One region of the Ensifer sp. ENS10 genome, then DNA from elsewhere that is predicted to be linked to it. Evidence: predicted binding sites of a transcription regulator. Region 1 holds the regulator's gene; each other region holds the start of a gene.
What was found. The regulator PhoB, encoded in region 1, activates phosphate uptake and scavenging genes when phosphate is short. The targets are predictions, from matches to a motif close to TGTCATNNANCTGTCAT.

Region 2: a site for PhoB is predicted at 2,339-2,355, ahead of IB265_RS29470 (Orn/Lys/Arg decarboxylase N-terminal domain-containing protein). Genes of this name have one in related genera too.
Region 3: a site for PhoB is predicted at 2,089-2,105, ahead of IB265_RS21555 (DUF2794 domain-containing protein). Genes of this name have one in related genera too.
Region 4: a site for PhoB is predicted at 5,727-5,743, ahead of phnC (phosphonate ABC transporter ATP-binding protein). Genes of this name have one in related genera too.

The regions. Positions count from the first base shown of each region.
Region 1 covers NZ_JACVAS010000001.1:461,182-469,058, forward strand. The annotation lists gene pstC (phosphate ABC transporter permease subunit PstC) at 1-454, shown strand, start outside; gene pstA (phosphate ABC transporter permease PstA) at 451-1,773, shown strand; gene pstB (phosphate ABC transporter ATP-binding protein PstB) at 1,787-2,602, shown strand; gene phoU (phosphate signaling complex protein PhoU) at 2,653-3,366, shown strand; gene phoB (phosphate regulon transcriptional regulator PhoB) at 3,625-4,308, shown strand; gene IB265_RS02310 (GcrA family cell cycle regulator) at 4,377-4,898, opposite strand; gene IB265_RS02315 (aspartate aminotransferase family protein) at 5,319-6,518, shown strand; gene argF (ornithine carbamoyltransferase) at 6,619-7,536, shown strand; gene IB265_RS02325 (Hsp33 family molecular chaperone) at 7,817-7,877, shown strand, end outside.
Region 2 covers NZ_JACVAS010000011.1:79,398-87,274, forward strand. The annotation lists gene IB265_RS29455 (hypothetical protein) at 1-313, opposite strand, end outside; gene IB265_RS29460 (acetyl/propionyl/methylcrotonyl-CoA carboxylase subunit alpha) at 300-1,697, opposite strand; gene IB265_RS29465 (acetyl-CoA carboxylase biotin carboxyl carrier protein subunit) at 1,697-2,209, opposite strand; gene IB265_RS29470 (Orn/Lys/Arg decarboxylase N-terminal domain-containing protein) at 2,400-4,757, shown strand; gene IB265_RS29475 (GNAT family N-acetyltransferase) at 4,781-5,341, shown strand; gene IB265_RS37850 (helix-turn-helix domain-containing protein) at 5,417-5,644, opposite strand; gene IB265_RS29485 (VOC family protein) at 5,780-6,286, opposite strand; gene gtdA (gentisate 1,2-dioxygenase) at 6,279-7,331, opposite strand; gene IB265_RS29495 (MFS transporter) at 7,321-7,877, opposite strand, start outside.
Region 3 covers NZ_JACVAS010000006.1:214,573-222,449, forward strand. The annotation lists gene acnA (aconitate hydratase AcnA) at 1-832, shown strand, start outside; gene IB265_RS21550 (thioredoxin family protein) at 1,039-1,812, shown strand; gene IB265_RS21555 (DUF2794 domain-containing protein) at 2,126-2,530, shown strand; gene IB265_RS21560 (GNAT family N-acetyltransferase) at 2,755-3,312, opposite strand; gene IB265_RS21565 (Bax inhibitor-1/YccA family protein) at 3,435-4,172, opposite strand; gene IB265_RS21570 (ABC transporter permease) at 4,396-6,948, opposite strand; gene IB265_RS21575 (ABC transporter ATP-binding protein) at 6,945-7,670, opposite strand; gene IB265_RS21580 (arylesterase) at 7,736-7,877, shown strand, end outside.
Region 4 covers NZ_JACVAS010000003.1:88,957-96,833, forward strand. The annotation lists gene IB265_RS13700 (SIS domain-containing protein) at 1-575, shown strand, start outside; gene IB265_RS13705 (PfkB family carbohydrate kinase) at 660-1,472, shown strand; gene IB265_RS13710 (amino acid ABC transporter permease) at 1,574-2,545, opposite strand; gene IB265_RS13715 (FAD-binding oxidoreductase) at 2,563-3,843, opposite strand; gene IB265_RS13720 (transporter substrate-binding domain-containing protein) at 3,916-4,743, opposite strand; gene IB265_RS13725 (YciI family protein) at 5,167-5,544, shown strand; gene phnC (phosphonate ABC transporter ATP-binding protein) at 5,807-6,649, shown strand; gene phnD (phosphonate ABC transporter substrate-binding protein) at 6,736-7,641, shown strand; gene phnE (phosphonate ABC transporter, permease protein PhnE) at 7,826-7,877, shown strand, end outside.

The DNA of each region.
Region 1 (7,877 bases):
GAGCGTGGTCACCGCAGGCATCGTCATGGGCATCATGCTGATCCCGTTCGTGTCGTCGCTCTCGGACGACATCATCACCCAGGTGCCGCGCGCATTGCGTGACGGCTCGCTCGGTCTCGGTGCCACCCGCTCGGAAACGGTCAAGAAGGTTATTCTCCCGGCAGCACTTCCCGGCATTGTCGGCGCGCTGCTTCTGACCGCATCGCGTGCCGTCGGCGAGACGATGATCGTCGTGCTGGCAGCCGGTGTCGCGGCCCGCATGCAGATCAATCCCTTCGAGCCGATGACGACGGTGACCGTGAAGATCGTCAACCAGTTGACGGGCGACCTCGAGTTCACCTCGCCGCAGACGCTGGTGGCCTTCGCGCTGGGCATCACGCTCTTTGTCATCACGCTCGGCCTCAACATTTACGCGCTCTACATCGTGCGCAAATACCGGGAACAGTACGAATGACCGACATCGCTTCCCCGACCGTCCGGATCTCCGCCCGTCCTGAATCCGCAAAGCGCGATATCGGCATCAAGCGTCGCTATGCCGCCGAGCGCCGGTTCCGCGCCTACGGCATTGCGGCAATCAGCACCGGTCTCTTCTTCCTGGCGCTGCTGCTGTGGACCGTCATTTCCAACGGCTACACCGCGTTCCAGCAGACGACGATCACGCTGCCGATCGAATTCACCGAAAAGGTCATCGACCCCAACGGCGAACGCACGACCGACAGCAAGGTACTGATGACCGCCAACTATCCGCTGCTGGTGCGTGATGCGCTCGTCAAGCAGCTCGGCATCGATGCGACCAAACGGCCGCTGGTCAAGCAGGCGACCGACATGGTTTCTGCGAGCTCCCGTACGCTCTTGCGCGACATGGTCGTGGCGGATCCGTCCATCGTCGGCAAGACCATTCCGGTCACGCTGTTGGCCGAAGCCAACATCGACTCCGCCAACAAGGGCCAGATCGACCTCAAGGTCGAAGAGAGCAAGCGCAAGGTCAAGGACCAGCAGGTCACCTGGATGAACGAGCTCGCAAGCGCCGGCGTCCTGAAGAAGAGCTTCAACACCGGCATCTTCACCTTCGGCGCCTCCAGCCGTCCTGAAGCGGCGGGCGTCGGCGTTGCCGCCCTTGGCTCGTTCTACATGATGCTGATCGTGCTCGTGCTGTCGTTGCCGATCGGCGTTGCCGCCTCGATCTATCTCGAAGAGTTCGCTCCGAAGAACCGGCTCACCGACCTGATCGAGGTCAACATCAACAACCTCGCGGCCGTTCCGTCGATCGTCTACGGTTTGTTGGGTCTCGCCGTCTTCATCAACTTTGCCGGCATGCCGCGTTCGGCAGCGGTCGTCGGCGGTTTCGTGCTGACGCTGATGACCCTGCCGACGATCATCATCGCCACCCGCGCGGCCTTGAAGGCGGTCCCGCCGTCCATCCGCTCGGCGGCGCTCGGTCTCGGTGCCTCGAAGATGCAGACCATCTTCCACCACGTTCTGCCGCTGGCCATGCCGGGCATTCTGACCGGTACGATCATCGGCCTGGCCCACGCGCTTGGCGAAACCGCGCCGTTGCTGTTGATCGGCATGGTCGCCTTCGTCGTCGACTATCCCGGTTCGCCGATGGAGCCGTCGACAGCGCTGCCGGTGCAGATCTACATGTGGGCCAACGAGGCGGAACGCGCCTTCGTCGAGCGCACCTCCGGCGCGATCATCATTCTTCTCATCTTCCTCGTCGTCATGAACCTTGGCGCCATTCTGTTGCGACGTCGCTTTGAGCGCCGTTGGTAGTGAGGTAATTACTATGAACATCATGTCAGAAGCAGCGGTCGAGAAAGCCTTGGATCAGAAAATGAACACGGTTCCCTTCAAGATGATCGGCAAGGATGTGTCGGTCTACTACGGCGAGAAGCGGGCGCTTTTCGACGTCAACCTCAACATCCGCGAGAACACGGTAACGGCGCTGATCGGTCCGTCGGGCTGCGGCAAGTCGACCTTCCTGCGCACGCTGAACCGCATGAACGACACCATCGAGAACTGCCGCGTCACCGGCAAGATCACGCTCGATGAGGACGACATCTACGACCCGACCATTGACGTGGTCGAGCTGCGCGCCCGCGTCGGCATGGTGTTCCAGAAGCCGAACCCGTTCCCGAAGTCGATCTACGACAACGTCGCCTACGGTCCGCGCATCCACGGGCTTGCCCGCACCAAGGCGGATTTTGACGAGGTCGTCGAAACCAGCCTGCAGAAGGCAGGTTTGTGGAACGAGGTGAAGGACCGCCTGCAGGAGCCGGGCACCGGCCTCTCCGGTGGTCAGCAGCAGCGCCTTTGCATCGCACGCGCTGTTGCCGTCAGCCCGGAAGTCATCCTCATGGACGAGCCCTGCTCGGCACTCGACCCGATCGCGACCGCCAAGGTCGAGGAACTCATCCATGAACTGCGCACGAACTTCACGATCGTCATCGTGACCCACTCGATGCAGCAGGCCGCCCGCGTGTCGCAGCGCACCGCCATGTTCCACCTCGGCAATCTCGTCGAGGAGAACGACACCGACAAGATGTTCACCAATCCGGATGACCAGCGCACCCAGGATTACATCATGGGCCGCTTCGGCTGAGGCCAATCACGGCTGCAACAGTCACTGGAAAGCGCCCGTAAGGATCGACGATCATGTCCATGCATATCATGTCCGCCTATGACGAAGAACTGAAGTACCTGACGCGCCGCATCTCGGAAATGGGCGGTCTCGCCGAGCAGATGGTCGCCGAATCCGTCCGCGCTCTGGTCAATTCCGACCTGGCGCTGGCGCAAAAGGTAATCTCGGACGACACTGTTCTCGATGATGCCGAGCGTCAGATCGGCGAGAAGGCGATCGTCACGATCGCCAAGCGCCAGCCGGTCGCCGCCGACCTTCGCGAGATCATGGGGTCGATCCGCATCGCCTCCGACCTGGAGCGTGTCGGCGACCTCGGCAAGAACACTGCCAAACGCGTGATCGCGGTTGCCGGTTCGGGCATCCCGCGCAAGCTCGCCCGCGGTCTCGAGCACCTCGCCGAGCTCGCTCTGGTGCAGCTCAAGGAAGTGCTCGACGTCTATGCGTCGCGTTCGCCGGAAAAGGCCAACAGCATTCGTGAGCGCGACGAGGAGATCGACGCGATCTACACCTCGCTGTTCCGCGAGTTGCTCACCTACATGATGGAAGATCCGCGCAACATCACGCCCTGCACGCATCTTCTGTTCTGTGCCAAGAACATCGAGCGTATCGGCGACCACGCGACCAACATCGCCGAGACGATCTATTACATGGCGACGGGTGCCCAGCCGGAGGGCGAGCGCCCGAAGGATGACAACACGTCGACGTTGGGCTCGGTCAACGACTAGAAGGTTGGAGCGGGATGCGGGGGACAACCGCATACACTTTTCCTCATCCCGCTCTGGCGTTAAACGCGCCGTTCGCAATGCATGCCCCATGAATATCATCCGGTCGCGGCTTCGGTCGCGGCCCCGAATTCCTGTATCTGAAGCATGCGGTTTTCGCCCCGCCTTTGAAAACGGCGGATGTGCTCCAGATTTAGAGTGTCTGAGTGCCGGCCGGTCCGCTGGACCCGCGCGGCGCTCGCGGTAAGGAGACGTTACCTGATGTTGCCAAAAATCGCCGTGGTCGAAGACGAAGAGGCGCTGAGCGTCCTGCTGCGTTACAATCTGGAAGCTGAAGGCTTCGACGTCGATACGATCCTCAGGGGTGACGAGGCGGAGATCCGGCTACAGGAACGCCTGCCCGACCTTCTGATCCTCGACTGGATGTTGCCTGGCGTCTCCGGCATCGAGCTTTGCCGTAGGTTGCGCCAGCGCCCGGAGACGGAGCGGCTGCCGATTATCATGCTGACGGCGCGCGGCGAGGAAAGCGAGCGCGTTCGCGGTCTGGCGACCGGTGCCGACGACTATGTGGTCAAGCCCTTCTCCACGCCGGAGCTGATGGCCCGCGTCAAGGCGATGCTCCGCCGGGCGAAGCCCGAAGTTCTCTCGACGCTGCTGCGCTGCGGCGACATCGAGCTCGACCGGGAAACCCATCGCGTCCATCGCCGCAGCCGCGAAGTTCGCCTGGGGCCGACAGAGTTCCGCCTGCTGGAGTTCCTGATGTCCTCTCCGGGCCGTGTCTTCTCGCGCTCGCAGTTGCTGGACGGCGTCTGGGGCCACGACATCTATGTCGACGAGCGGACCGTCGACGTGCATGTCGGCCGCCTGCGCAAGGCGCTGAACTTCTCGACCATGCCTGATGTCATCCGCACCGTGCGCGGCGCCGGCTACTCGCTCGAAAGCTGAGAAGGGCAAACAGAAGTCAATAAAAAAGGGGCCGATCGGCCCCTTTCGTTTTGGTCCTGTGCGGATCCTTAGCGCATCCGACGGCGCTCGGCGGACGGCTGGTAGGCAAGCCGCGCATGAAAGCTGCAATAGGGCGAAGCTTCCGGGGAATCGTTGCCGCAGAAGTGGAACTCTTCCTTCAGCGGGTCGCCGATCGGCCACTTGCAGGTGCGTTCCGTGAGCTGGGTTAGCTCGAGGCGGCGCGACATCGGCACGACCACGTCGGTCTGGATGCTGAAATCCTGCTCGGCAACGAGATCGACTTCGATCTCTTCCTTGAGAACGGTGGCGCCGGACGGACGGGCAACGGTGCGGGTCGAAACGCGCGAGGCGTAGTTCGGAGCGCGCGGCGCCGAGGTCGGCCGCTTCGGGCGGGCCGCCGCAGTGGTGCTGCCGCCGGCTTTGGCACGGCCTGGAAGGCTCAGGCGATGAACCTTGCCGATGACAGCGTTACGGCTGACGCCGCCGAGCTGTGCCGCGATCTGGCTTGCGCTCAGGCCCTCGGACCAAAGCTTCTTCAGTTTCTCCACCCGCTCGTCAGTCCAGTTCATTTCTGCACTCTCCGTTCTCAGCGTTGGGGATGGCAGAATCCCTCACCGCACCCCGGTTGAATCCCGAGGTTGCAAACGCGATAACTCTTTTGGTGACTAGGTCCGCCGCATGCGTCTAGTAATTGAATGTTAACGTACTGACCGTCGGACTCCGTGGCAAGAGTCCCGGGATTCACGCCGAATCGATTTCGTAGTTTTCCCCAACTTGCTCGGCTGGCGTTGCATTTTTGCAAGCCCTTCCGGGCGATTTTTTCGCCGCCGGGAAACGGGCTTCTCTGTTGCACTGCAAGGCTTGGTTTTATTGACATTGCGGCGCGAAATAGGAATAGTGCCTGCGCCGCCGAAAGGCGGCATTTTTGATTTTTATCGGGCCGCATGAAGCAGCGGGACCGATGCCGACTGGAGTAAGGAGAGCCTCGCATGACTGCAACCACGCCGCTTTACGATACCTACATGCGCGCGCCGTTGCGTTTCGAGCGAGGAGAGGGCGTCTGGCTGATCGCCGAAGACGGCTCGCGCTATCTCGACTTCGCCGCCGGCGTTGCCGTGAACTCGCTCGGCCACGCGCATCCGCATCTCGTCGAGGCGCTGAAGGCGCAGGCCGAGAAGGTCTGGCACCTTTCCAACCTTTACGAAGTTCCCGGTCAGGAAAGTCTTGGACGCCGCTTGGCGGCCGTCACCTTTGCCGATCGGGTCTTCTTCACCAATTCCGGTGCGGAAGCGCTGGAATGCGCGATCAAGACGGCGCGGCGGTACCACTTCGCCAAAGGCCAGCCGGAGAAGTTTCACATCATCACCTTCGAGGGCGCGTTCCACGGTCGCACGATCGCGACGATCGCCGCCGGTGGTCAGCAAAAGTACATTGAAGGTTTCGGGCCAAAGGCCCCAGGGTTCTACCAGGTTCCGTTCGGCGACATCGCGGCCGTCAAGAATGCGATCACCGAGGAGACCGCCGCGATCCTGATCGAGCCGATCCAGGGCGAGGGCGGCATCCGTCCCGCGACCAAGGAATTCATGCAGGAACTGCGCGCCCTCTGCGACGAATTCGGCCTGCTCCTGATCCTCGACGAGGTTCAGACCGGCGTCGGCCGCACCGGCAAGCTTTTTGCCCATGAGTGGACGGGCATCCGCCCGGATATCATGGCCGTTGCCAAGGGTATCGGTGGCGGCTTCCCGCTCGGCGCTTGCCTGGCGACGGAAGAGGCGGCCGCCGGCATGGTGGCGGGCACGCATGGCTCGACCTATGGCGGCAATCCGCTGGCGATGGCCGTCGGCAACGCCGTGCTCGACGTCATCCTCGCTGATGGCTTCCTCGCCCATGTGCGCGACGTCGCGCTCGTCTTCCGCCAGGGCCTTGCTTCGCTGAAGGATCGCTATCCCGATGTCATCGAGGATATCCGCGGCGATGGCCTGATGCTGGGCATCAAGGTGAAGGGCCCCTCGGCCGATCTCCTGAAGGAGATCCGCGCCGAGAAGCTCCTGGCCGTGCCGGCCGGCGACAACGTGTTGCGCCTGCTGCCGCCGTTGACTGTGACGGCGGAGGAAGCACGCGAGGGCCTCGTACGCATCGAGCGCGCCGCCGAAGCAGTGACGAAGGCAAGTGGTAACGCTGCGGCCTGACCGATAGGGCCAAGACTGACCCAGGATGGTAGAATGACCTTCGTGCGTTCACGCCGCTGCGTGGCGCACATAGGTTCGATTTTTTGAGGAACCGAGTACGATGGCAGGCACCAGACACTTTCTCGATCTTTCGGCCATGACGGCCGCCGATCTTCGGACGATCATCGATGATGCCCGCGTCCGAAAGGCGACGACCAAGGCCGGAACCGCCGAGAAGCCGCTCGCCGGCAAGATGCTGGCGATGATCTTCGAAAAGCCGTCCACCCGCACCCGTGTGTCCTTCGATGTCGGCATGCGCCAGCTCGGCGGCGAAACCCTGTTCCTTTCGGGCACGGAGATGCAGCTCGGTCGCGCCGAGACGATCGGCGATACGGCGAAGGTCCTGTCGCGCTATGTCGACGCGATCATGATCCGCACCACCGACCATCGCCGCCTGCTGGAATTGGCAGAACACGCGACGGTACCCGTCATCAACGGCCTGACCGATGACACCCATCCGTGCCAGATCATGGCCGACATCATGACCTTCGAGGAGCATCGCGGACCGGTGAAGGGCAAGACGATCGCCTGGACCGGCGACGGCAACAACGTGCTGCACTCGCTGATCGAAGGCTCCGCCCGCTTCGGCTATCGCATGAACATGGCCGTGCCGCTCGGCTCCGAGCCGCAGGACAAGATCCTGAACTGGGCCCGCAACAACGGCGGCGAGATCCTGCTGTGTCACGATGCCGAGCAGGCGGTCGCCAACGCCAATTGCGTTGTCACCGACACCTGGGTGTCGATGAACCAGGAGCATCGTGCCCGCGGCCACAACGTCTTCCAGCCCTATCAGGTCAACGAGGCGCTGATGAAGCAAGCGGCATCCGATGCGCTGTTCATGCATTGCCTGCCGGCGCACCGTGGAGAGGAGGTGACCGACGAGGTGATCGACGGTCCGCAGTCGGTGGTCTTCGACGAGGCCGAAAACCGCCTGCATGCGCAGAAGTCGATCATCGCCTGGTGCATGGGGCTCGTCTAGGCCCTTGCGAGCGCCGCGGTGAGCGCGATGGCGCAGCGCTTCGGCGGCTGTGAGGCTGGCTATTGACATTGCCGCCGTGCGACACGATCTAGGCGGCTGCAGGGCGCTCCTGGCAACAGTGAAGCGCCGACTGCCACGGGTGGTGCGCGGCGCAATGGCTGATGGCACATATCCGGTGGACAATCCGTTTATCGCGGGATCGATTGAGACAGCGGGCACGTTGCGCCGGGGGACAGGAATGTCCCCGGCGCAACGCAGTTGCTGAGGCAAGGAGCAAGACATGACTGACATGACGCCAGGGCTTGGTGAATTCGACTTCGCCGGTGACGATCACGTCGTGC
Region 2 (7,877 bases), on a different contig from region 1:
GCGCTCGGCCCTCACCGGCAAGCGGTGAAGCGTCCGATCCAGCGGGATGCCGGTCGCGAAAAACCCCGGCAAGCGGCGCCTTGACGGCCCGGCCTTCGGGCACCAACGAGGTCACATCCTGAGCCTCTTGACGACGCTCGACCGGGCTGGCGTCGGGGGCCAGCACGATCTTCAAGGCGTGACCGTCCTTCGTGCTGATCTCCAACTCGCTCGCGCCGGAAGCGCCAAGCCAGGTGGTTAGAGTGGAGATGAGGGCCGGATCGGAGAAGTCACCGATCCCGGATCTGCCTGACGAGCGGTCACGCCTTGACACCGGCTTCCTCCCTCAAACTTTTTTCAAGATGATGGATATCGACGCAGCCCTGCATGAAATCCGGATCTGCAAAGATCCTTTCGTGCAGCGGGAGGTTGGTGGAGATGCCTTCGATCCTGGTTTCCGAAAGCGCGACCTGCATGCGCCGGATCGCCTCGTCGCGGGTCGGGGCGTGGACGATCAGCTTGGCAATCAGGGAATCATAGTATGGGGAAACCCGGTATCCGGCCGAGATGTGGGTATCGACGCGAATGCCCGGTCCGCTTGGAAAACGAACCGCTGAAATGCGGCCGGGAGCGGCCACGAAAGTGGTCGGGTCCTCTGCATTGATACGGCATTCGAAGGCGTGTCCTTGCGCCTCTCCGTGGAAACGGCGCGTGTCGAGCACGTCGCCCTGGGCCGAACGCAGCTGCTCGTGCACGAGATCGACGCCCGCTGTCGCCTCCGTCACGGGATGTTCGACCTGCAGCCGGGTGTTCATTTCGATGAAGTAGAACTCGCCGTGCTCGTAAAGGAACTCGAAGGTCCCAACCCCACGATAGCCGATCTGCCGGCAGGCCTCTGCGCAGCGCGCGCCGATCCTCTCTGCGAGTTCCGGTGCGATACCGGGTGCCGGCGCCTCCTCGACGACCTTCTGGTGCCGTCGCTGAACGGAGCAATCGCGATGACCAACCCAGACTGCATTGCCGTGATTGTCGCAGAGCACCTGGAATTCGACATGGCGGGGGTGCTCCAGAAACTTTTCCACGTAGAGCTCAGGCTTGCCGAAAGCGCGGCGCGCCTCCTCGCGCGTGATCACGACCGCATCGGCTATATCGGCGCCATCGCGCACAACGCGCATGCCCCGCCCGCCGCCGCCGCCGGCCGCCTTGACGATGACCGGGTAACCAATGGCCTCAGCGGTGGCGCGCACGGCATCTATGTTATCAGGTAGCGGCTCGCCCGGTCCCGGCACGCAAGGGACGCCGGCCGCCATCATCGCGCGCTTGGCAGCGATCTTGTCGCCCATGATGCGGATTGCCGAGGCCGGCGGGCCAACGAAAACCAGTCCGGCCCTTTCGACCGCTTCGGCGAATTCCGCATTCTCCGAGAGAAACCCATAACCCGGATGGATCGCCTCCGCGCCGGTCACACGCGCTGCAAGCAGGATCGCCGCCTGGTTGAGGTAACTCCTTGTTGGTGTCGACGGCCCGATCGAGAGTGGACCACCTTCGCCCGGTGCTGCCGCGCCGGCCCTATCCGCCTCGGATGCAACACGGATCGCGCGAAGGCCGAGTTCCTTGCAGGCCCGTTCGATCCGGACGGCGATTTCTCCTCGATTGGCGATGAGGACGGAGTGAAATGGATGACCGGTTTTCCGGCCGGGCTCGAAAGACGCATCCATCACCCGATCTCCACGAGCAGGTCGCCGAAGGCGACCTCCTGGCCGTCCGCAAAGAAGATGCGCTTGACGATGCCGCCGAACGGAGCCGATATAGTCGTGAAGACCTTCATCGCCTCCACGATGCAGAGAGCCTGACCCACCTCTACCGGATCGCCTTCCGCCACGATTGGAGCGGATCCCGGGCTGTTTGACTGATGTACGATGCCTGAGGTCGAAGCACGAACAAGCTGCGTTTGCGGCTGGTCGTCCAACCTTGGCGGCTCGACCGTCGATGGCGTTGCCTGCACTGTGGTTGGGATTTCCAGGTTGGCTACACGAGCCGGATTGCGAATGACGACAGTCGTGTCCGCATCGCTGACTGTCAGCTCCGAGACACGCGAACGCCCGACAAAGTCGAGAAGCGTCTTGATCTTTTGCAGATCCATTGTTTTCCCCACGGAACGAAGATCACCGGGGTGCGGCCCTGAGAGCCTTGATCCGTCCGGTGCAGTTGGGGAAATCTTACACAGCATCCCGTTTGATGGGGGCAGACAAACTTTGAATAGAGAGAACCACCGCCCCCTCTCCCGCTGCTCCACGAGGACTCTTGGACGAATGGCCGGCACGAGTTGGTCTCGAACATCACAGATAATCCGGGCCGCTGTCACAACATCGTCACGAAACACACGAACAACTCGCTGCGTATTGATGGCGGAGGCTCAGATGGACTACTTCAGGCGCTTCACCTTTTTATTCGCGACACCCGCCTTCAACAGCGAGGACCTGGAGGGGGCCCGCTATAACCAAATCGTCGAGGAGATCGAACGATCCGGTTTCGAGGTGGTGCGCGCGCGCAATCTTGAAGACGCCGAAATCGCCGTCCAGACGGACGCGGCCATCGGTTGCATGATGGTCGATTGGGGCAAGAAGGGCATGGAGGGCAAGACAGCCTCCCTTATCAATCTGATGCGCCGTCGCGGCCTCGAATTCCCCATCATTCTCTTGATCCGCCGCAAGCGCTTCGAGGATGTGCCGGTAGAAGTGCTCGACTTCATCGACGGTTATGTCTTCCTGTCCGAGGAGACCCCCGCCTTCATCGCAAAGAACCTCATCAGCCGCCTCAAGCAGTATGCCGAGACGATGAAGACACCTTTCTTCGGCGCGCTGGTGGATTACGCCGAGGAAGGCAACCAGCTCTGGACATGTCCCGGCCATAATGGCGGCGTGTTCTATAGCCGCAGCCCGGTCGGCCGCGTGTTTATGGAGCATCTGGGCGAAGCGGTGTTCCGCGACGATCTCGACAATTCGGTGCTCGACCTTGGCGATCTCCTGACCCATGAGGGCCCGGCGCTCGCGGCGCAGAAGGAAGCCGCCAAGATTTTTGGCGCGGAGAAGACCTATTTCGTCCTCAACGGCACCTCGACCTCCAACAAGGTCGCGCTCTCCGCCCTCGTCACCGATGGCGACCTGGTTCTGTTCGACCGCAACAATCACAAAGCGGCGCATCACGGCGCGCTGATGATCTCCGGCGGTATCCCGGTCTATGTGCCGACCGCGCGAAACGCCCATGGTCTGATAGGCCCCATGGATTTTGGCTCCCTGAACGAGGAGGCGCTGCGGGAACGCATCCGCACCCACCCATTGGTCAAAGACCCTAACGCCTGGCAGAAACCGCGCCCGTTTCGGGTGGCGGTGGTGGAACAGTGCACCTATGACGGCACGATCCACAATGCGGAGATGATCCTGAAGGCCATCGGGCATCTGTGCGACTACATCCTGTTCGACGAGGCCTGGGCGGGCTTCATGAAGTTTCATCCGCTCTATGCCGGACGTTTTGCCATGGGCCTTGCCGAACTCGGACCCGATGCGCCGGGCATCATCGCCACGCAATCCACTCACAAGCAGCTTGCGAGCTTTTCACAGGCTTCGCAGATCCACATGAGGGATCGGCACATCACCGGCCAGAAGCGCCGGGTCGAGCACCGGCGCTTCAACGAGAGTTTCATGCAGCACGCTTCGACCTCACCCTTCTATCCCCTCTTCGCCTCCCTGGACGTCGGCGCGCAGATGATGAAGGGCCGCTCTGGCGAAGTGCTGTGGGACGATACGATCCGCCTCGGCATCGAACTGCGCAAGAAGATACGGGCTGTGCGCCGGGAGTTCGAGGAGAAGGAGCGTCGGCCCGAGCGCCGCTGGTTTTTCGAGCCCTTCGTGCCGGACCGTGTGGCGATGCCGGATGTGGCAAGCCCTGGAGCGGTGCACGACGTGCCCTGGGAGAGTGTTGCCACCGATCAACTCGCCACCAACCCGGCCTTCTGGCACCTAGCCCCAGGTGCTGCGTGGCACGGCTTTTCCGATATGGCGCCGGGCTTCGCAATGACCGATCCCAACAAACTCACGCTGCTCACGCCCGGATTCGACAGGGCGACCGGCGCATATGCCGAGCACGGCATTCCGGCGCCGATTGTCGCGCAATATCTGCGTGAGAACCGGATCGTCGCGGAAAAGAACGACCTGAATTCCCTGCTGTTCCTGCTCACACCCGGCGTCGAGGCAAGCAAAGCGGGCACGTTGATCAGTGGTCTCGTAGCATTCAAGCGGCTTCATGATGACAATGCGCCTCTGGAAGAGGCAATCCCGGAATTTTATCGCCGCCGACCCGGTCGTTACGCTGGCGTGCGGTTGCGCGACCTGTGCGGCGATATGCATCGCTTCTTCCGCGACGCCAATGTCAGCGCGCTGCAGGCGAAGCAATTTTCCGAAGCGCACCTGCCTGATATCGCCCTTTCGCCCCACGACGCGGCGCGCTGCCTCGTGCGCAACGATGTGGACTATCTTCCGATCGACGCCATCGCCGGGCGGATCGCAACGACGCCTTTCGTCGTCTATCCGCCGGGGATCGCCACCATCGTGCCGGGCGAGCGGTTGACCGAGCGAGCGCAGCCGATGATCGACTATCTCAAGATGTTCGAAGCCTGTTTCAACGCGTTTCCCGGCTTTGACGTCGAGATCCAAGGTCTCTACCGTGAAACGGACGCATCGGGCCGCGTACGACTTCATACCTACGTCGTCGCCGAATAGGATTTAGGAATTTCGGATCCCTCATGCAGCAGGACAAGTCAATCGTCATTCGCCCGTCGCGGGACGGCGACGTGGACGCGATGCTGGCGATCTATCGCCGCCACATTCGCCGCGGCATCGAGGAGGGTGTGGACGAGGGCGACACGCCGCAGCCGGACGATCTGCGCGAGCGGCGGAAGAACTTGAAGAGCCGCCGCTTCCCGCACCTTGTCGCGATCAAGGAGGGCGCAGTGGTCGGCTACGCCTATGTCGTACTGTTTCGCAAGCGACCTGCCTACCGCTATACCGTCAAGCACTCGATCTATGTTCATCATGAACATCTCGGCCAGGGCATCGGAGGTCTGCTCATGCGCGGCCTGATCGACGCTTGTGCTGCAGCCGGCTTCCGGCAGATGATCGGCTATATCGATGCCGAGAATGTTGCCTCGCTGTCGCTGCACGAACGGTTCAACTTCGTTCGCGTTGGCCTCCTGCAGGGGGTAGCCTATCGCTACGGGCGCTGGGCGGACAGCGTCATGGTCCAACGCTCGCTCGGCACCGGCGCGACGACGCCACCGCCTCCCCCGCCCCTCTCCACCCGTTGACGATCGAAGTTGGAAAACCCGGGTGGGCTGCGCCCGCTCAAGCCTCCCCGAGAGGCGGCCGCGACTCCCTGGCCTTCATTCAGCACTCGATCTCTGACGCCGGCTAAAGGCCTTTGCGTAAACTGAGGGTGTCTTTCCGACATAACCAAAGAACGCACTTGAAAATGCGGAGCTCGAAGAGAAACCGGCTTCGAAAGCAGTCTCCGTTATGCAATGTCCCTCTTTGCGCAGAAGTTCCATCGCCCGGTTCATCCGCTGTTCACGGATGAGTTGTAACGGATCCGGAAATCGAGAGGGCCGCATAGCCGGGTCATGCGCGGCGCCGCCCAAACAAGTCTGACTACCGGATGGGCTGTTCCCCGATCGCCAGCTCGCACCTCTCAAAACCTTCGCGTGCGCAAGCTAGTTGGCCTAAGCGGTGCTCAAGGTGGCCGCCCCTTAGTCCCGCCGTTCTGTCGCTCGAAGCATGATATCACGCCGCTCGCCCTCCGGACCTGGTTCGACGAGTTCGATCAGCACGTTGTCCGGGCCCTTTAGATAGACAACCCGCCGCCCCGCCCAGTGCCCGTTTGCCACGACCTGCGGCGCGCCGAAGGCGCTCCACCCGTAGGGCGCTGCCATGCGCAGAGTAGCATCAACGTCCCGCACCATGAGTCCGATGTGCGATGCCCCGCTGTCGCATGCCTGGAAGGCAAGCGCCTTTCGCCCTAAAGCCGTCTTGTACTCCAGAAGTTCGACGATATGCGGCCCCTTTGCTAGCATGGCAAGCTCAATGGACCCGTCACGAACTCCCGTCACGTCGCGAACGAAATCACGGTCCTCCAAAACATCCCTTCCAATGAGCTCGAAGCCGAGAACGTTGATCCAGAAATTCAGCGACGTTTTTAGGGACGAGACCGTAATCCCGAAATGATGGACCGCTATGCCTGATACATCCTCAGGCATAGCGGTCCTCCCGAAACAGATACAGCGCCTGTTGAACGGGCCGATCCGAGAAGGAGAAGAGCACACTGTCCTCGTCGCTCTCATGGCGTACGTCGTGCCACGAGGGCACGACGAAGATGTCGCGCTTGCCCCATTCGACCACGGTATCGCCGATATGTGATCGCCCGCGCCCTTCGATCGGTACGAAAACGGTGGCATCGGTCGAGCGGTAACGGGCGGTTGTAAACCCCTTTGGCAAGAGCTGGATGAAGGTGCCGATGGTCGCCATGGCGTGGTTTCCGGTGATCGGATTGGTGTAGCGCATCTTCAGTCCGTGACACGGATCCCAGGCATCGTGGCGGCGCATGCGTTCCAGTGCGCCGCGTGTGCGCTCGTAAGGGTAGTTGAAGACGGGGGACGTGCCTCCGCCAACACCATGGTCGACTGGCAGGAGGTTTGCGCCGTAGCGGGCGTCGCTGTCGCCGATCGGGCGGTCCAGCGGCTGCTCGTCCTGGTCTAGATGTTCCGCGAACGAGGCGTCGAGGAACTGCACGATGGGGATGTCGAGCCCGTCGAGCCAGAAGATCGGCTCGGAACTCTGGTTGCCGTGATCGTGCCAGGCCATCGGCGGGGTGATGATGAAATCGCCCTCGTGCATGATAGTCTTTTCGCCGTTGACCGTCGTATGGGCACCGCTGCCTTCCAGCACGAAGCGGAGCGCGCTTTGCGTATGGCGGTGGGCCGGCGCCACCTCGCCGGGCAGTACGAGCTGCACCCCGGCGTAAAGATCGGTGGTGATTTTCGATTGCCCGCGCAGGCCGGGATTTTCGAGCACGAGGACGCGCCGCTCGGCTTCCTTGGCGGTGATCAGGCCGCCGGCTTCGAGGATCGCCTCGCGGATCGTCGGAAAGCTCCAGTGCGCCGGACGGCAATGGCTGCGTGGCGTTGGTGTGACGAGATCGGCCAGTGATGTCCACAGCGGCGTCATGTTGCTCCGGCCAATCCGGTCGTAGAAGTCCTGGCGCAAGGCCTCCGTCGAGGCGGTCGCTCGATGATCAGCTGACATTGACGCCTCCTGTCGCGATGGATTCGACCACAGCCTTGGCGCGAAGACGGACGGGAGCGGTTTCCTTGAGAAGCAGGATGACGACGATGCCAAGGCCGAGGGCATAGAGTGGGACCGCCGCGGCATGCTCGATGCCGTAGTGTTTTGCGATGGTGCCGGCGATGGCGGGCGCAAAACCGCCGCCGAAGATTTCACCGATGCCGATGACCATCCCGGAGCCCGTGGCCATCAGTCGAGCGGGCACGGATTCGGCCGTGATCGGACCGACCGTCAGCGTGAGGAGCGCATAGAGGCTGCCCATCGTCACCATCATGCAGAGGAAGAGCACGGTGACGTTCGCGCCTGCTCCGCCGAAAATCCAGAAGGCGCCGAAGGCCAGCACGGCCGACAGGAGCATGACGGGCTTGCGACCGACCCGGTCGGACAGCGCTGGCAGCAGCAACGCGCCGATTGCCCCGCCAAAACCCATGGAGGAGAGGATGAAGCCCATCTGGTCCATGTTGAGGTGCAGATGGTCGACAAGGTAGCTCGGGAACAGGGCGGCGA
Region 3 (7,877 bases), on a different contig from region 1:
CGAAAACTGGCAGGCCGTTCAGGTTCCTCCGGGCCAGACCTACGCCTGGGACGATGGCTCGACCTACGTGCAGAACCCACCCTACTTCGTCGGCATGGGCAAGTCCGGCTCGGGCATCTCCGACATCAAGGGCGCGCGCGTCCTCGGCCTATTCGGAGACAAGATCACCACCGACCACATCTCGCCGGCCGGTTCGATCAAGGCTGCCTCGCCGGCTGGTGCCTACCTCATCGGTCATGGCGTCGGCGTTGCCGACTTCAACCAGTACGGTACGCGTCGCGGCAACCATGAGGTGATGATGCGCGGCACGTTTGCCAACATCCGCATCCGCAACCACATGCTCGGCCCGAACGGCAAGGAAGGTGGCTACACCATCCACTATCCGTCGAAGGAAGAGATGTCGATCTACGACGCCGCCATGCAATACAAGGAAGAGGGCGTTCCGCTCGTCATCTTCGCCGGCGTCGAATACGGCAACGGTTCGTCGCGCGACTGGGCTGCGAAGGGCACCAATCTGCTCGGCGTCAAGGCCGTCATCGCGCAGTCGTTCGAGCGTATCCACCGCTCGAACCTGGTCGGCATGGGCGTCATCCCCTTCGTCTTCGAAGAAGGCACGACCTGGGAATCGCTGGGCCTCAAGGGCGATGAAATCGTCACCATCGACAACCTCGCCAATGTCCAGCCTCGCGAAAAGCGCGTTGCCAAGGTCACCTATGGCGACGGCAGCGCGAAGGAAATTCCGCTGATCTGCCGGATCGATACGCTGGACGAAGTGACCTACGTCAACAACGGCGGCATCCTGCAGACGGTTCTGCGCGACCTCGCCGCCTGATCGCCAGACCATCGCGAAGCATTGGAGCCGGGACGCCGAGAGGCGACCCGGCTCTTTCTTTGGTTGTCAAATCCCAAAACGTCCCAACACAAGCCTGTGCTCACCCGCCACCTCACTCCAACGTGACTTCCCGTTGATGCGTGGCCGGCGTATGTAATGAACTCCCCCATAAGGAGTAGGCCGACGGCCCCCAACGAAGTGACGCCATGACATCCGCAGACCGTTCTTTCATTCGCCCTTTTGCACTGGCTTTCGGGCTGTTCGCAGCCGCTGGTGCACCGGCCGGGGCACAGGACGGACAGGTGATCAAAGGCGTCGTGGAACTGTTCACCAGCCAGGGCTGTTCCTCCTGCCCGCCGGCCGATGCGGCGCTGAAGGCGCTTGTCGATGGCGGTGATGTCGTGGCGCTCGCCTACCATGTCGACTACTGGAACTATCTCGGTTGGGCCGACACACTGGCCTCCAAGGAAAATACCGAACGGCAATATGCCTATGCCCGGATGCTCGGTCGCAATGGCGTCTATACGCCCCAGGCGATCCTGAACGGGCGCGACCATGTCAACGGCGGCAATCTTCAGGCGATCAAGACGCGGCTGGAGACGATGAAGGCCGAAGGCAAGGGGCTTGCCGTTCCCGTCGAGGCGAAGATTGAGGGCGAAGAAATCCAGATCAACGTCGGTAGCGGCATCGGCAAGGCGAACGTCGTCGTCGTCTATTTCGACCGCGCGAAAGTGGTGAAGATGGAGAAGGGGGAGAACAGCGGCAAGGAAATCCCCTACTGGCATGCCGTGCGCGACATTCAGACGATCGGCATGTGGGACGGAAAGCCGGCAACCTTCACCCTTCCCGCAACGGTTCTGACCGAGCGGCCCGGCAACAGCGGCTGTGCCGTTCTCTTGCAATCGATGAAGGACAAGGAAACGCCGGGCGCGATCATCGGCGCCACGGCCGTGCTCGCCGGCCCGCAAGGCAAATTGTAAGCGGGCGCGGCGCAAGGGGGTGGTTCGGCCCGGCAGCATCGAGGGGCTGGGGCTGAGGGTTCGAAGTTACCGGACCGAACCGGCCATGGCTGCGTTCGGTGAACTCCCGCAGCATGACGACCTGACCGGACATACGGTGGCAACGACTCTGTCCGTCAGCGCTCGCGAGTTTTGCGGTGAATTGGGGCGGCGATTTGACTGAAATGGGGCAGAGGTAAGAAATGCCCTCTTCGTCCAACGGCTTCCGGCTTGCTTTTCGGCTCACGTCAGGCACACTGTTATCGTTCTGTCACAACAGAAGGCCGGATTGCCGATGACCGATGAGCCGGATTTGCCGCAAGGCGAGGCGCGCCATCAGCGCGAGATCACTTCCGAAGTGGTCGTCCATCTTCACGAATACAAGAACGCCAAGAACCCTCCCCCCATCACTTTCCATCGCCGCGAGTTGGACCAAATCCTTTGGGTCTACGGTCGAATGGTCGGCGAAGGCGAATGGCGGGACTACGCCATCGACCACCTGAAGGACCGCGCGGTCTTCTCGGTGTTCAAGCGTTCGGGAGAAATGCCGCTCTACCGGATCGAGAAGAACCCGAAGCTGTCGACGAAACAGGGCGCCTATAGCGTGCTGAACATTCACGGCACGATCCTGAAACGCGGCCACGAGCTCGCCCAGGTGCTCAAGGTGTTCGACAAGGTCCTGAAGCTGGTGGAAACCTGAAGCATGCCGCGCAAAGGTGCGCAGCGGTTTTGCGATAACGACATGCGAAATATCAGAAGCTTGAAGCGCTGGGAGCGGACCTGCAAGATCGCGACGCGCCTTAAGACCTGATCCGCACCGGCGTCCCGGTGAGATGCGCGGCGACCTCTTCCGACGCAGGGCTTTGACCCGCCCCGGGACGGCCGACTGCAATCAGCGCATGTCGGGCGTCCGCGAGGCGACGATCAGTTCTGATAGAGCGTGTCTGGATAGATGTCTTCCGGCGGATCGCTCTTCTGGCCCTCGCCAAGCGCGAGCTGCATGATCGCCGTGTCGAGCCAACGGCCATGCTTGAAGCCAGTCGCTTTCATCGTGCCCTGATGCTCGAAGCCGAGCGAACTGTGTACGGCGATCGATGCCGGGTGGGCACCGCCGATCACCGCAACCATCTGCCGGAAGCCGAGCTCGGTGCAACGACGAATGAGTTCGACGAGCAGCGCCTTGCCAGCACCCTTGCCGCGCGCTTCCGGCGCCAGGTAGATCGAATCCTCGACCAGAAAGCGATAGGCCGTGCGCGTCCGGAAGGCGGACGCATAGGCATAGCCGACGATCGATCCGCTGCCATCGCATGCGACCACATAGGGGTAGCCGTTGCCGATGATCGTCTCGAAGCGGTTTCGCATCTCCGCTTCGGAAGGAGGTTCGATCTCATAGGTGGCGACGCCGTTCAGTACGGATTCGCGATAGATCGCTGCGATGGCAGGAAGGTCGGCCAAGGTGGCGTCACGCAGACTCAGGGACATGGCGGTAAACTGCATCTCGAGGTTTCGTCGTCCTTTACTCCCATGGGGGCCGGGACGCGATCAACTACTTCCGGCAACAAAAAAGGCGGCCGAGGCCGCCTTTTCCGCTATTCGTTTCAAGCTTAGTTGTTCCGGTTGCCCATGAACTGCAGCAGGAACATGAACAGGTTGATGAAGTCGAGGTAGAGCGTCAGCGCGCCCATGATCGCCTTGCGGCCGGCAACGGTGCTGTCATCGGCTTCGTAGTACATTTCCTTGATCTTCTGCGTGTCGTAGGCGGTGAGGCCAGCGAAGATCAGAACACCGATCACGGAGATCGCGAAGCCGAGGGCCGACGAAGCAAGGAAGATGTTGACGATCGACGCGATGATCAGGCCGAAGAGGCCCATGATCAGGAACGTGCCGAAGCCCGACAGGTCCTTCTTGGTCGTGTAGCCGTAGAGCGACAGAGCGCCGAACGAAGCGGCCGTGACGAAGAACGTCTGCACGATGCTCTGGCCGGTGAAAACCAGGAAGATCGACGACAGCGACAGGCCCATCAGGGCGGCGTAGATCCAGAACGTCGTCTGTGCTGCGGAGACGCTCATCGAATTAATGCGGAAGCTCATGAAGAAGACCATCGCCAGCGGCGCCAGCATCACGACCCACTTCAGGGGCGAAGCGTAGATGAGCTGGGCGAATGCCGGATTGGAGGCGGCAAGCGCATAGGTTCCGTAAGCTGCCACGCCGGTGATCGCCAGGCCCAGGGCCATCAGGTTGTAGACCTTCAGCATGTACGCGCGAAGGCCCTCATCGATCACGGCACCCGCCTGAGCGCCGGCGGGCGACATTCGGGTTTGGTAGTTTCTCAGATCAGCCATTGTTTCCTCATTTAAGCTCCGGTGGAAGTTACGGTGTCGGGCGGCGAACAGTCTCGCTTTGGAAGGCTGGCTTCCACGCCCAGGCGCCGCTGCGGAGCTCCAGCATGCCTGTGGATAAATATGATGCCGAAACCCGTTGCGTACAAGACCCGAAGCCGCTGGATTCGAACGCATCCGGCCGTTTCCGGCATTCACGACAGGGATTTACGGTTAACTTCACCGCTCAAAGCTCCCGCAGGACCGGCGCCGCCTTCTGCCCGAGAATACGCCAGGTACCGGCAAGACCGATGCCGACGGTCATCACCAGCGCCCCGACGACGGTCAGGATGGCGACATCCGGCAGGAAGTCTGACGGCAACTTCATGATGCGGCTGACGACGAACCAAGCGGCAACTCCGCCGGCAAACAGCGCGAAAACCGCAGTTGCGAGGCCGAGAATGGCATATTCGTAGCTGAACGCCCGGATGAGGGTCGCGCGCGTCGCACCCAGCGTTTTCAGCACCACGGCATCATGGACGCGCGCCCGGTTGCCAGCGGCGAGCGCACCGGCAAGCACCAGGACGGAGGCGACGAGCGCCACCGCGGCGGCTGCCCGGATGGCGGTTGCCAACTGTCCAAGCAGCCCGTTCACGATGTCGAGAGCATCCTTCACCCGCACGCTTGTGATCGTCGGATAGGCGTTGGTGACGGCCTTCAGCACCGCCGCCTCCTCTTCCGGCGTCGCTGCCGGATCGATGACCGTTGCCAACCACGCATGCGGCGCACCGGCAAAGGTGTTCGGCGAAAACACCATGACGAAGTTGATCGAAAGCGATTCCCACTCGACGTTGCGGAAATTGGCGATCTTGGCGGTGATGTTGCGACCAAGCACGTTGACGGTCACGGTGTCGCCGATCTTCAGGCCGAGTTCGCCGGCCTCTTCCGCCGAGAAGGAAACCAAGGGCTCGCTACTATAGTCGGCCGGCCACCACGTGCCCGCGGAAAGCGTCGCGTTCTCCGGCTTGTTCTTGGCATAGGTGATGCCGCGGTCGCCGCGCAGCACCCATTGGCCGCCGGGCGGCACGTTGCGGCTGTTCACGTCCTCACCGTTGAAGGCAATGATCCGGCCACGCAGCATCGGCACCTCGATGACCTTGCCCTTCGGGATCGTCCGGTTGAGCACCGAGCGGAAGCCTTCGATCTCGTTGCCCTGGATATCGACGAAGAAGAAGTTCGGCGCCCGCTCCGCCATGCTGCCGGTAAGCTCGCGGCGCAGATTGCCGTCGATCAGAGCCAACGTTACAAGCAGCGCCAGCCCAAGACCCAGCGACAACACGACCGAGGACGTGAGTGCGCCGGGGCGATGGATGTTGCCGATCGCCAGCCTGAGGGCCGGCGAGTTGACCCGCGGGCTGCGGCGCGCAAGCCAGGCGATCGCGAGCGCGACGACGCGCAGGACAATGAAGGCAAAGGCGATCGCGCCCAGGAACACCAGCGAAATATAGCGGTCGTAGGCCGTCCAGATCGCGAGCCCCGCGAGCGCGGCAAGACAAGCGACGGCGCCGAGCAAATAGGGCCATGCCGGAAAGCCGGAGGGGTCGAAGCCCTGCTGGCGGAAGAGCGCGGTTGCCGGAATGGCCCGTGCCCGCCCGAGCGGCAGGATGGCAAAAGTCAGCGCCGTCAGCACGCCGAAGAGCGCGGCAAGACCGAGCGCCCCCGGATAGAGATGAAACTCCGTCGAGATCGGCAATAAATCTGCCAGGAACTGCGCTGCGATGAAGGGGATCAGCATGCCGAGGGCGAGGCCGATCACGATGCCGATCAAGGCGATCATCAGGATCTGCGCGAGATAGATCATCGCCACCAGCGAGGCAGGAGCGCCCAGGCATTTGAAGGTGGCGATCACGCTGCGCTTCTGGTCGAGATAGGCGCGCACCGCGTTGGCGACGCCGACGCCGCCGACGATCAGCGCCGTCAGCCCGACAAGCGTCAGGAACTGCGAAAAGCGGGTGATGTTCGCCGTCAATGACGGCGCGGCGTTGGCGCTGGTGCGGATCGACCAGCCGGCCGCCGGAAAGCGCTTCTCGGCGTCGGTGCGAATGGCCGCGAGCTGCGCCGGGCCCGCGACCTTTACCTTGTAGCTGTGCTCGACAAGGCTTCCTGTCTGCACCAGGCCGCTCACGGCCAGCGCCTCGGCCGAGACCATCAGGCGGGGGGCAAAGCCGAAGCCGTCGGACAAGGCGTCCGGCTCGCGCACGATCGTGCCGGAGATCCGGATCCTGGCGTTGCCGAGAAGGATCTCATCTCCCACCTGCACGCCAAGACGGTCGAGCAGCAGCGGCGCCACGACGGCGCCAAAGGTCTCGCCATCGCGCGCCAAAAGCTCATGCAGCGGACGGCTCGGCTCGCTTTCCAGCGCGCCGTAGAGCGGGTAGGCGGCATCGATCGCCTTCAGTTCGACCAGCGCCTGGTTGGATCCGTCGGGCAACCGCGCCATCGACCGCAAGCCGGCGGAAACCGCGACGGTTCCGAGACTGTCGAGATAGGCGCGCTCGTCCGCGGTCGCCACGCGATTGTTGAGCTCGAAGCGGATGTCGCCGGCGAGCAGTTCCTGCCCCTGCGTCGCGATCGTCGCGGTGATCGATTGCGACAGCGAATTGACGCCGGCAATCGCCGCGGTCCCGAGCGCGATGCAGGCGAGGAAAATGTAGAAACCTCTAAGCCCGCCGCGCATTTCGCGCAGTGCCAGGCGAAGGGCAAGCAGCGGCCGCAGCCGAACCGATGACGCGCCGCTCATGCCGAGGCCGCCTCCTGGCGCGGCGTCACCGCAAGCGGCCCCGCCTCGCCGCCGGCGACAATCTCGCCGGAGCGGACGCGGACTTGCCGCACGCAACGTGCGGCAAGAGCCGCATCATGCGTCACGAGAACGAGTGTCATGCCGCGGTCACGCTGTTCGGCGAAAAGCAGATCGGCGATCTGGCGTCCGGTTTCGGCGTCGAGGTTGCCCGTCGGCTCGTCGGCGATTAGCAGTTTCGGCGAAGGCGCCAAGGCGCGAGCGATCGCCACGCGCTGCTGTTCGCCGCCGGAAAGCTGGCCGGGATAGTGGCTGAGCCGCTCGCCGAGACCGACGGCGACGAGTTCCTTGCGCGCGATCTCGAAGGCGCCGGCCACATTGGCGAGTTCGAGCGGCACCGCGACGTTTTCGAGCGCGGTCATGTTGGGGATGAGGTGGAAGGACTGGAAGACGATGCCGATGTTGCGCCCGCGGAAGTCCGCCACCCGGTCCTCGTCAAGCCGATGCAACGGCGTACCGTCGATGACGATCTCACCGCTATCCAGCCGCTCGAGCCCGGCAAGCACCATCAGCAACGTCGACTTCCCCGAACCCGACGGACCAACGATCCCGACGGACTCGCCGGCATCGATCGTGAGGCTCATGCCCTTCAGCACGTGCACCGAGGCCGCCGCCTCCCCGAGCGTCAGATCCGCGTTTTTGAGTTCGATGATGGTGCTGGCCAAGCGAAACAACCCTATATGAACGAAATGGGGAACAGAAACGGCATTCGGGATTTAGGAACAGGCCCATGGCATTAAAAGGATTTCAACGGGTTTTCTTGGCACTGACGATGACAATTGCGTTATCATCGGCAGCACGCGCCGAGACGATCAGCCTCGTGGGGTTCGGCGACAGCCTGATGGCGGGCTATCAGCTCCCGCCGCAGGACG
Region 4 (7,877 bases), on a different contig from region 1:
TGCAATCGCTGTTCATTGCGCTTTCGATCATGCGCCACCGCGGGGAACTCGAAAATTACGAGCGGATTGTGGGTGAACTCGAAACCCTGCCGCAGGCGCTGCTGGAGGTGAAGCGAAGCTTCGAACCCCGAGCAGAGGATTTCGCGAAGGTTCTTGCCGGCTCCAACTACCACATCATCACCGGCGCCGGTAACGTGTGGCCGGAAGCCTTCTACTACGGCATGTGCATTCTCGAGGAGATGCAGTGGATCCGCACCCGTCCGGTGCATGCCTCAGACTTTTTCCACGGAACGCTCGAACTGGTGGAACAGGATGTCAGCGTCATCCTGTTCAAGGGCGAAGATGCGATGCGTCCGCTCGCCGAACGCGTTCAGAACTTCGTGCCCGGTTACACGAGCAAGCTCACCGTGCTCGACACGACGGAGTTCTCCCTCCCCGGCCTCTCTCCCGACGTGCGCGGTCTCGTCTCGCCGATCGTGCTTGCAACAGTGCTCGAGCGCATCAGTGCCCACCTCGAGGTCATGCGCAATCACCCGCTGACAACGCGGCGCTACTACAAGCGCGTTGCCTACTGAGCATTCGAGACGTAATCGTTCGCCCGACGGTCGCGGATGCGAAAACGCGTTCGCGACCTTTCCATGCGGCCGCCAGGAGACGCTATGACCACTTTCCGCCTTGCTGCCGTCGGCGACAATTGCATCGACCGTTTCCAGGCGCCGGTCGGGGAAACCTATGTCGGTGGTAACGCGATCAATGTCGCCGTGCAGTCGGCGCTTCTCGGACACCAATCTTTCTACTTCGGCGCCGTCGGTCGTGACCGCGACGGCGCACAGGTGCGGCAGCTTCTCGAGCAGAACGGCGTGCGGCTTGACGGCCTCAAGGAGCGTGACGTCAACACCGCCTATACCGACATCGGCATCACGCCGGATGGCGACCGTGTCTTCCTCTATGAGGATTTCGGCGCCTGTGCCGGTTACCGACCCGACGCGGACGACCTCGCTCTCCTGAAGACCATGGATCACGTGCATATCGGCTGGCTCGACGACGGCGGCGCGCTGCGCCGGGCACTTGCAGCCGCGGGTGTCAGCGTCTCGCAGGATGTCTCCGTCAACGCCGCCCCCGCCGACCTCGGCGTGGAGGGCCTCAACATCGCCTTCGGGTCCGGCGGCGACGGTGTTCAGGACGCAGAACGCTTGGCTGATGGCTTCCTCTCTCGCGGTGCTAAGCTGGCCGTCGTCACGCGAGGCGCCCTCGGCTCGCTCGCAAGCGACGGAACCGAACTGGTATCGACCGGCAGCCGTCCTGTGGATATCGTCGATACCACCGGCGCGGGCGACAGCTTTATCGCCGGGTTCATTCTGGCTCACCTTCAAGGCCGCCCGTTGATCAAGCGGCTGGAGGCCGGGCGCGACCTCGCTGCGCGCACCTGCACCCATGTCGGCGGGTTTCCGCAACAGCCGCACACTCTGTAACAAGACGAGCCCGCCTCACCCGACCCAGTTCAACAACGGGCCCGGTAAATGGCGGGCGTCTTCAGGCTTTCCACCCCAAGAAATTCGCGTGCGCACCGTACTCAGCGGACATCGAAGCGCCCGAAGCGGGCCTCGACACGAGACTGCAGGAACTCAAGACCGATCGACAGAATCCAGTAGATCATCGAGGCGGTGATCAGCATCTCGATGTGCCGGAACTCGGTCTGGCCTTGAGTGCGGGCGAGATACATGATCTCCCAGACGCCGACGACGGAGACGAGCGAAGAGTCCTTCAGCATGGCGATGAACTGGTTGCCAGTCGGCGGGACGATGACGCGCATCGCCTGCGGCATGATCACCAGCGCCATTGTCTGGCTCGGGCTAAGGCCGAGTGCGGTCGCCCCTTCCGTCTGGCCGCGCGGGATGCTCTCGATGCCGGCCCGGAAGATCTCTGTCATATAGGCGCCATAGCAGAGCGACAGCGCCAGGATGCCCGCCGGCACCGCGCCGATGACGTAGCCGACCTGCGGCAGGCCGAGGTAGATGATGTAGATCTGCATCAACAACGGCAGACCGCGGAAGAGCGAGGTGTAGAAGGTCGCGAGACCGTAGATCACGCCGTTCTTCGACAGCTTCGCAATTGCCCCGACCAGCGCGATGAGGGTGGCGATCGCGATCGAGATCACCGAGATATAGAGCGTCGTGACGACGCCCTGGGAGACCAGGTAGCCGATCTTCTTGGCGATGAAGGCGAAGGACAGATCGAACGAGTAGAAAAACAGCATCAGCAGGACGAAGAGCTCGACCCAGACGCCGATCACCTGTCCGCTACGCGGCAATTGCCGCAAAGCCTTCCAGTTCGCTACCGCGATCAGCGCGACCAGCAAGGCACTGACCAACCGTCCGAGCGCTGGATTGGCTTCCAGCCACCCTGCCGAAGTCGGCAGCAGATGCCCGATCCAGGCAGGGCTGATGCCGAGCCCGTAGATCGCCAGCGTGACGAGCGCCAGCATGAGAAACATGCCGGACCGTCGCGCGACATCCGGATAAGTCAGTATCAGACGACCAATCATCTCAAAATCTCCGGCGTTCAGGCCGCGCGCTCGCGCCACCAGTCCTGTGCCTGCAGTTTCCAGTAGGTGAGTTGAGCAACCGCCAGCCCGGCATAGCCGCCGGCCCAGACCAGACCGAACGGCCGGAAGAGCTTGTAGCGGTCGGACTGTTCGAGAATGCCTTCGGCCACCAGCTTGCCGCCGATCGCCGTGGTGTTGAGCCCGTGGCCGCCAAAGGCGGTGCAATGCCAGACTCCCGGCCGCATCTCGCCGATCTGGGGCATCAGGTGGCGTGCATAGGACATCAGCCCGGACCAGGCGAGCTCGGTCTTCAGTTCCTTGAGTTGCGGATAGGTGCCCGTCATCTCGCGCCGCAATTCGGCCGCAAGGGCCGCCGGCGAAGCTGCCCGCGTGGTGATCCGCCCGCCCCAAAGCAGTCGTTTGCCTCCATCCACCAGCCGGTAATAGTCTCCGGCGCGGCGGTTGTCGCCGATCGCGTCGCGGGTGGCGATGGCCGAACGGATCAGATCCGGCGCCTCTTCGCTCAGCATCACATAGGTGGCGATCGGCAGGAACGCCCGCTGCAGCCGGCCGTTGAGCGCGCCGGTGTAGCCACCGGTCGTGAAGACGACCTGGCGTGCCTTGACGCGGCCGCGGGCGGTCGACACCGTCTTCTCGGCCCCATCGAGCGTGCTCGCCGTTGCCGCCGAGCCCTCGTAGATCTGCCCACCCAGCCGCTCGATCTCTTCTGCCACCGCACGAAGGTAGTTGAGCGGGTGCATGTGGAAGGCCTTGGGGTCGCGCAGACCCTGGAAATAGCGCTTCGACTTCAGCACCGCGCGAATGTGCTCGGTGTCGAAGTATTCCAATTCGTACCCGTAGTTTTGGCGCATCGCGTCGGCATGTGCCTTCAAACTGCCGTCGTCGTCGTAGCGCAGCACGCTGGTGATGCCGGGCTGCGCTTGCGCGCTCTCGATCTTCAGCGCCGCGATCGTATCCCGAACGAAATCCACGCCTTCGATCGACAGGCGGTGGATCTGCCGTGCACCTTCGGCACCGGCCAGTCGAGCAATATTCTCGCCACCGGTCGCAAAACCGGGGCTGACGAAGCCGCCATTTCGACCGGAAGCCCCGAAGCCGACACTCTCGGCCTCGAGCACCACAACCGACTGCCCGGCGCGTGCAAGCTGAAGCGCCGTTGTCAGACCAGCAAGCCCACCGCCGACAACGACCGTGTCACATTCGATGGTTTCCGAAAGCACTGGTCTGACCTTCCGGTCGACCATCGTGTTTTTGTAGTAGGTATCGGGATAGGACATGTTCTCTCGCCCTGCAGACAGCGAATAAGGGTTGCGGGCGGCATGAACTGCCGCCGCACAGACTTGTCCAACTCAGTCGGCGCTGTAGTCCTTGCCGTACCACTTGGTGGTAAAGCTCGCGAGCGTGCCGTCTTTCTTCATCTCGTCGATGAGATCGCCGATCTTCTTCGTCCACTCGGGGTCGGTCTTTTCCGCGATCACGACGAGCGGCTCCTTGAACGCGTACTCCCCCTCAAGGACCTTGAGCGGATAACCGTTCTTGATGGCGTTCAGCGCGGTCTGTTCCGGCGCGATGACCGCATCAAGGCGCACACCATTGCCGAGGCGCAGGTCGTCGAAGGGAAGCATGGAGTCGGCAAAGGTGCGGATTTCGCCCGGCTCCAGCTTGTATTCGATCGGCGGAAGCCCCGGCGCGTCGATTTCCAACTGCCGGCGAATGAAATCTTCCGATGTCGTGGCCGTTTCAACGCCGACGACCTTGCCGTTCAGGTCGGTGACAGACTTCGCCTCACTGTCCTTGTGCAACACATAGACATAGGGGCTGTAGTAATAGATGCCGGCAAAGTCGATGACCTGGGCGCGTGCCTTGGTGGGGGTGACGGAGCCGACGCCGACGTCATAACGTCCCTGCCAGCGGCCGCCGGTCAAGGTCGCCCAGTCCGGCGTCTCGAAGCTGACCTCGACGCCAAGGCGCTTGCCGATCTCGCGGGAGACATCGATGTCGAAGCCGACCAGCTGGTTACTGTCGTCGAGATAGCTCTGCGGTGGCCACCCGCTATTGGTGGCGACCACCATGGCCTTCTTGCTCATGACACGGTCGAGCGTCTCGCCTGCCTGCGCGGCGGTGGCAAGCGCCAGCGCGGCAGCGCCGACGGCGAGCTGTAGAACCAGTTTCCTCACGCATTCCTCCTGTTTGAACGTCAGCAATGGGTTCCCGTTTATGTAAGATGTCTGACAACATAAGTTAGAAAAGATCGATAAAGACGAGTCAAGGGCGGAAGCGCATCCGCTCCATGAAACGAAGTGATGGGACCATGTGTCTTCGTGATGAATGAGCCAATTAAGCACGCTCCTGCACCGAAGCGCCTTCATACCGGCAAGAGGCACCGGGGCATCCCCGGCTCCGACTTCGGACAAGTACAGGACAACGCGGCAGTCCGGCGCGCGAACTCAAAGGCGCAGTTCCCGGACTGACGCCCGGGCCTATCGTGGGTCGCAGCATCCTGAGGCTGATTTAGAGTGTAGCGTTGAACCCATGAACCTCGCCACACCGATTGAAGCCATCGGCGAAACCTGACAGGAATACGTCCGGGAGGACGGTTCATGTATTATGCGATCTTGGCTTATCACACGGCAGGCGTCGTCGAATCCTGGAGCGAGGAGGAGGATGCGGCCCTGATGTCCGATCTACTCCAGGTGCATGATCGCTTCGTTCAGCAGAAATCATTCGGACCGGCCGCGCGGCTCGGCCCCGCTGAGGCAGGGGTGACGCTGAGGGGCAAGGGCGAAGGCATCGTCACGGACGGCCCCTTCGCTGAAACCAAAGAGCATCTCCTTGGCCTCTACGTCGTGGACTTTCCGACGCTCGACGCAGCAATCGCAGCGGCACGCGACCTGCGGCGCAGCAATCCCACCGCGATCTACGAGATCCGACCGATCGCGCTCTATGTTCCGGGGGCGACCTTGGAGCCTGGACCGTAGAGCCAGGAATCGCACGGCGGTACTGTGCAAGGACGCGATCAGGCGACCGCCCTCGATCCAGCCGAATCTCAAGCTGCAATCGTGCGGGAGGTGGCCAATCGGGCACCCACCGGCGCGATGTCCTTCACTTTTGATTAACCCAGCCCGCGCGGGTGTGAACTGTAACAGAACTTACAACAAACTGACATTTCGCTTTCATGAAGCGCCGATATGGCAGGTGTCATACCGATGACCGGTCTCCCCGAAAGAGGACCTGCTAGAAATGTTTCAGTTGAAGAGTGTAACCCGCCAGTTCGGCAAGAAGACAGCCGTAAGTTCGGTTACCTTCGACATCCCCCAGGGTCAGATGGTCGGCGTGATCGGCCGCTCGGGTGCAGGCAAGTCGACGCTGCTGCGCATGATCAATCGCCTCGTCGACCTGTCTTCGGGCTCGATCGTCTATGACGGCGCGGAAGTGTCGTCACTTCGCGGCGCTGCACTGCGCAACTGGCAGCGCGACTGTGCCATGATCTTTCAGCAGTTCAACCTGGTGCCGCGCCTCGACGTACTCACCAACGTTTTGCTCGGTCGCCTCAATCACCGCTCGACGGTGCTCAGCATCCTCAACATGTTCACCCGCGAAGAACGCATCATGGCGATCGGCGCGCTCGAGCGCCTCGGCATCGAACAGACCGCACTTCAGCCCGCAGGCACGCTCTCCGGCGGCCAGCAGCAGCGCGTCGCGATCGCCCGCGCGCTGATGCAACAGCCGAAGGTTCTGCTCGCCGACGAGCCGATCGCCTCGCTCGACCCGCTGAACGCCAAAATCGTCATGGACGCACTGCGCGACATCAACGAACGCGACGGCATCACGGTCATCACCAATCTCCACACCCTCGATACCGCGCGCAACTATTGCGAACGCATCATCGGCATGGCGCATGGCCGCGTCGTCTTCGACGGCCAGCCCAAGGATCTGACGGCGGCAGCGGTTGCCGAGATCTACGGCGCCGACACGGGCATCGAGGAGTCGATGACCTCCACCAGCATCAACATTCCGGCGGCCGAACCGCAGGAAGAAACGGCATCGGCCGGCCTCAAGCCGCTGGCACTGGCCGGCATCTGACGCCCGCCAGGATCGAAAGCCCGCGTCAAGGGCACCTCTTTGAAACCGAATAGGATCCGGTCAAGCCGGACACACGGGAGAACCTTATGCTGAAGAAAGCTCTTCTGGGCGCCGTCGCGCTCCTCGCCCTCGTCGGCCACGCCCAGGCTGAAGACCTCAAGGAATTCCGCATCGGCATTCTCGGCGGCGAAAACGAAGCCGACCGCCTGCGCAACTTCCAGTGCCTCGTCGACAAGCTGCCGGCTGCCATCGGCGTCGAGAAGGTCTCGCTGTTCCCGGCCGCCGACTATGACGGCGTTATCCAGGGCCTGCTCGGTGGCACGCTCGACTACGCCGAGCTCGGCGCTTCCGGCTATGCCAAGATCTACCTCGCCAAGGCTGATGCCGTCGAGCCGATCCTGACGACCGTTCAGACCGACGGTTCGACCGGCTACCACTCGATCATGGTTGCCCGCAAGGATTCCGGCATCACCAAGCTCGAAGACCTGAAGGGCAAGAAGCTCGGCTTCGCCGATCCGGACTCGACCTCGGGCTACCTCGTCCCGCTCGTCACCCTGCCGGAAGCGATCGGCGCGCCGGTCAAGGAATTCTTCGGTGAAACCGGCTTCGGCGGCGGTCACGAAAACCTCGTTCTCGAAGTCGTCAAGGGCACCTTCGATGCCGGCACGACCTTCGGCTCGGGCGTCGGCGAATTCAAGGACGGCTACACCTCGGGCAACCTGAAGAAGATGGTCGACAAGGGCATCCTCGACATGAACGATCTCGTCGAGCTCTGGAAGTCGCCGCTGATCCCGAACGGCCCGATCGTCGTGCGCACCTCGATGAACGACGACATGAAGGTGAAGTTCAAGCAGTTCATGGTCGACCTGCCGAAGACCGACGCTGCCTGCTTCTCCGCCATCCAGGGCGGTGACTTCACCGGCTACACCGAAGTCAACTCCGATTTCTACAAGCCGATCATCGACGCCCGCAAGGCAACGATCGGCGGCTGATAGACCGCATCTTCCAGGAACGCTGGCCGCCCAAACGGCCAGCGTTTCACTGTTTGAAGGGGTGCTGCTCGACACCAGCCCTTCAACCATACCCTACCGCTTTGTTTTCACGCATTTCCTGACGGAAAGCCGCTTCGTGCTTTTCCTTGAAATGCCATAGAGGCCGGCGCGAGCCGGAACGGTCATGGCAACTTCCCTGCTCCCGCGGAATCTGAGCGACAACGGCGCCGTCATCG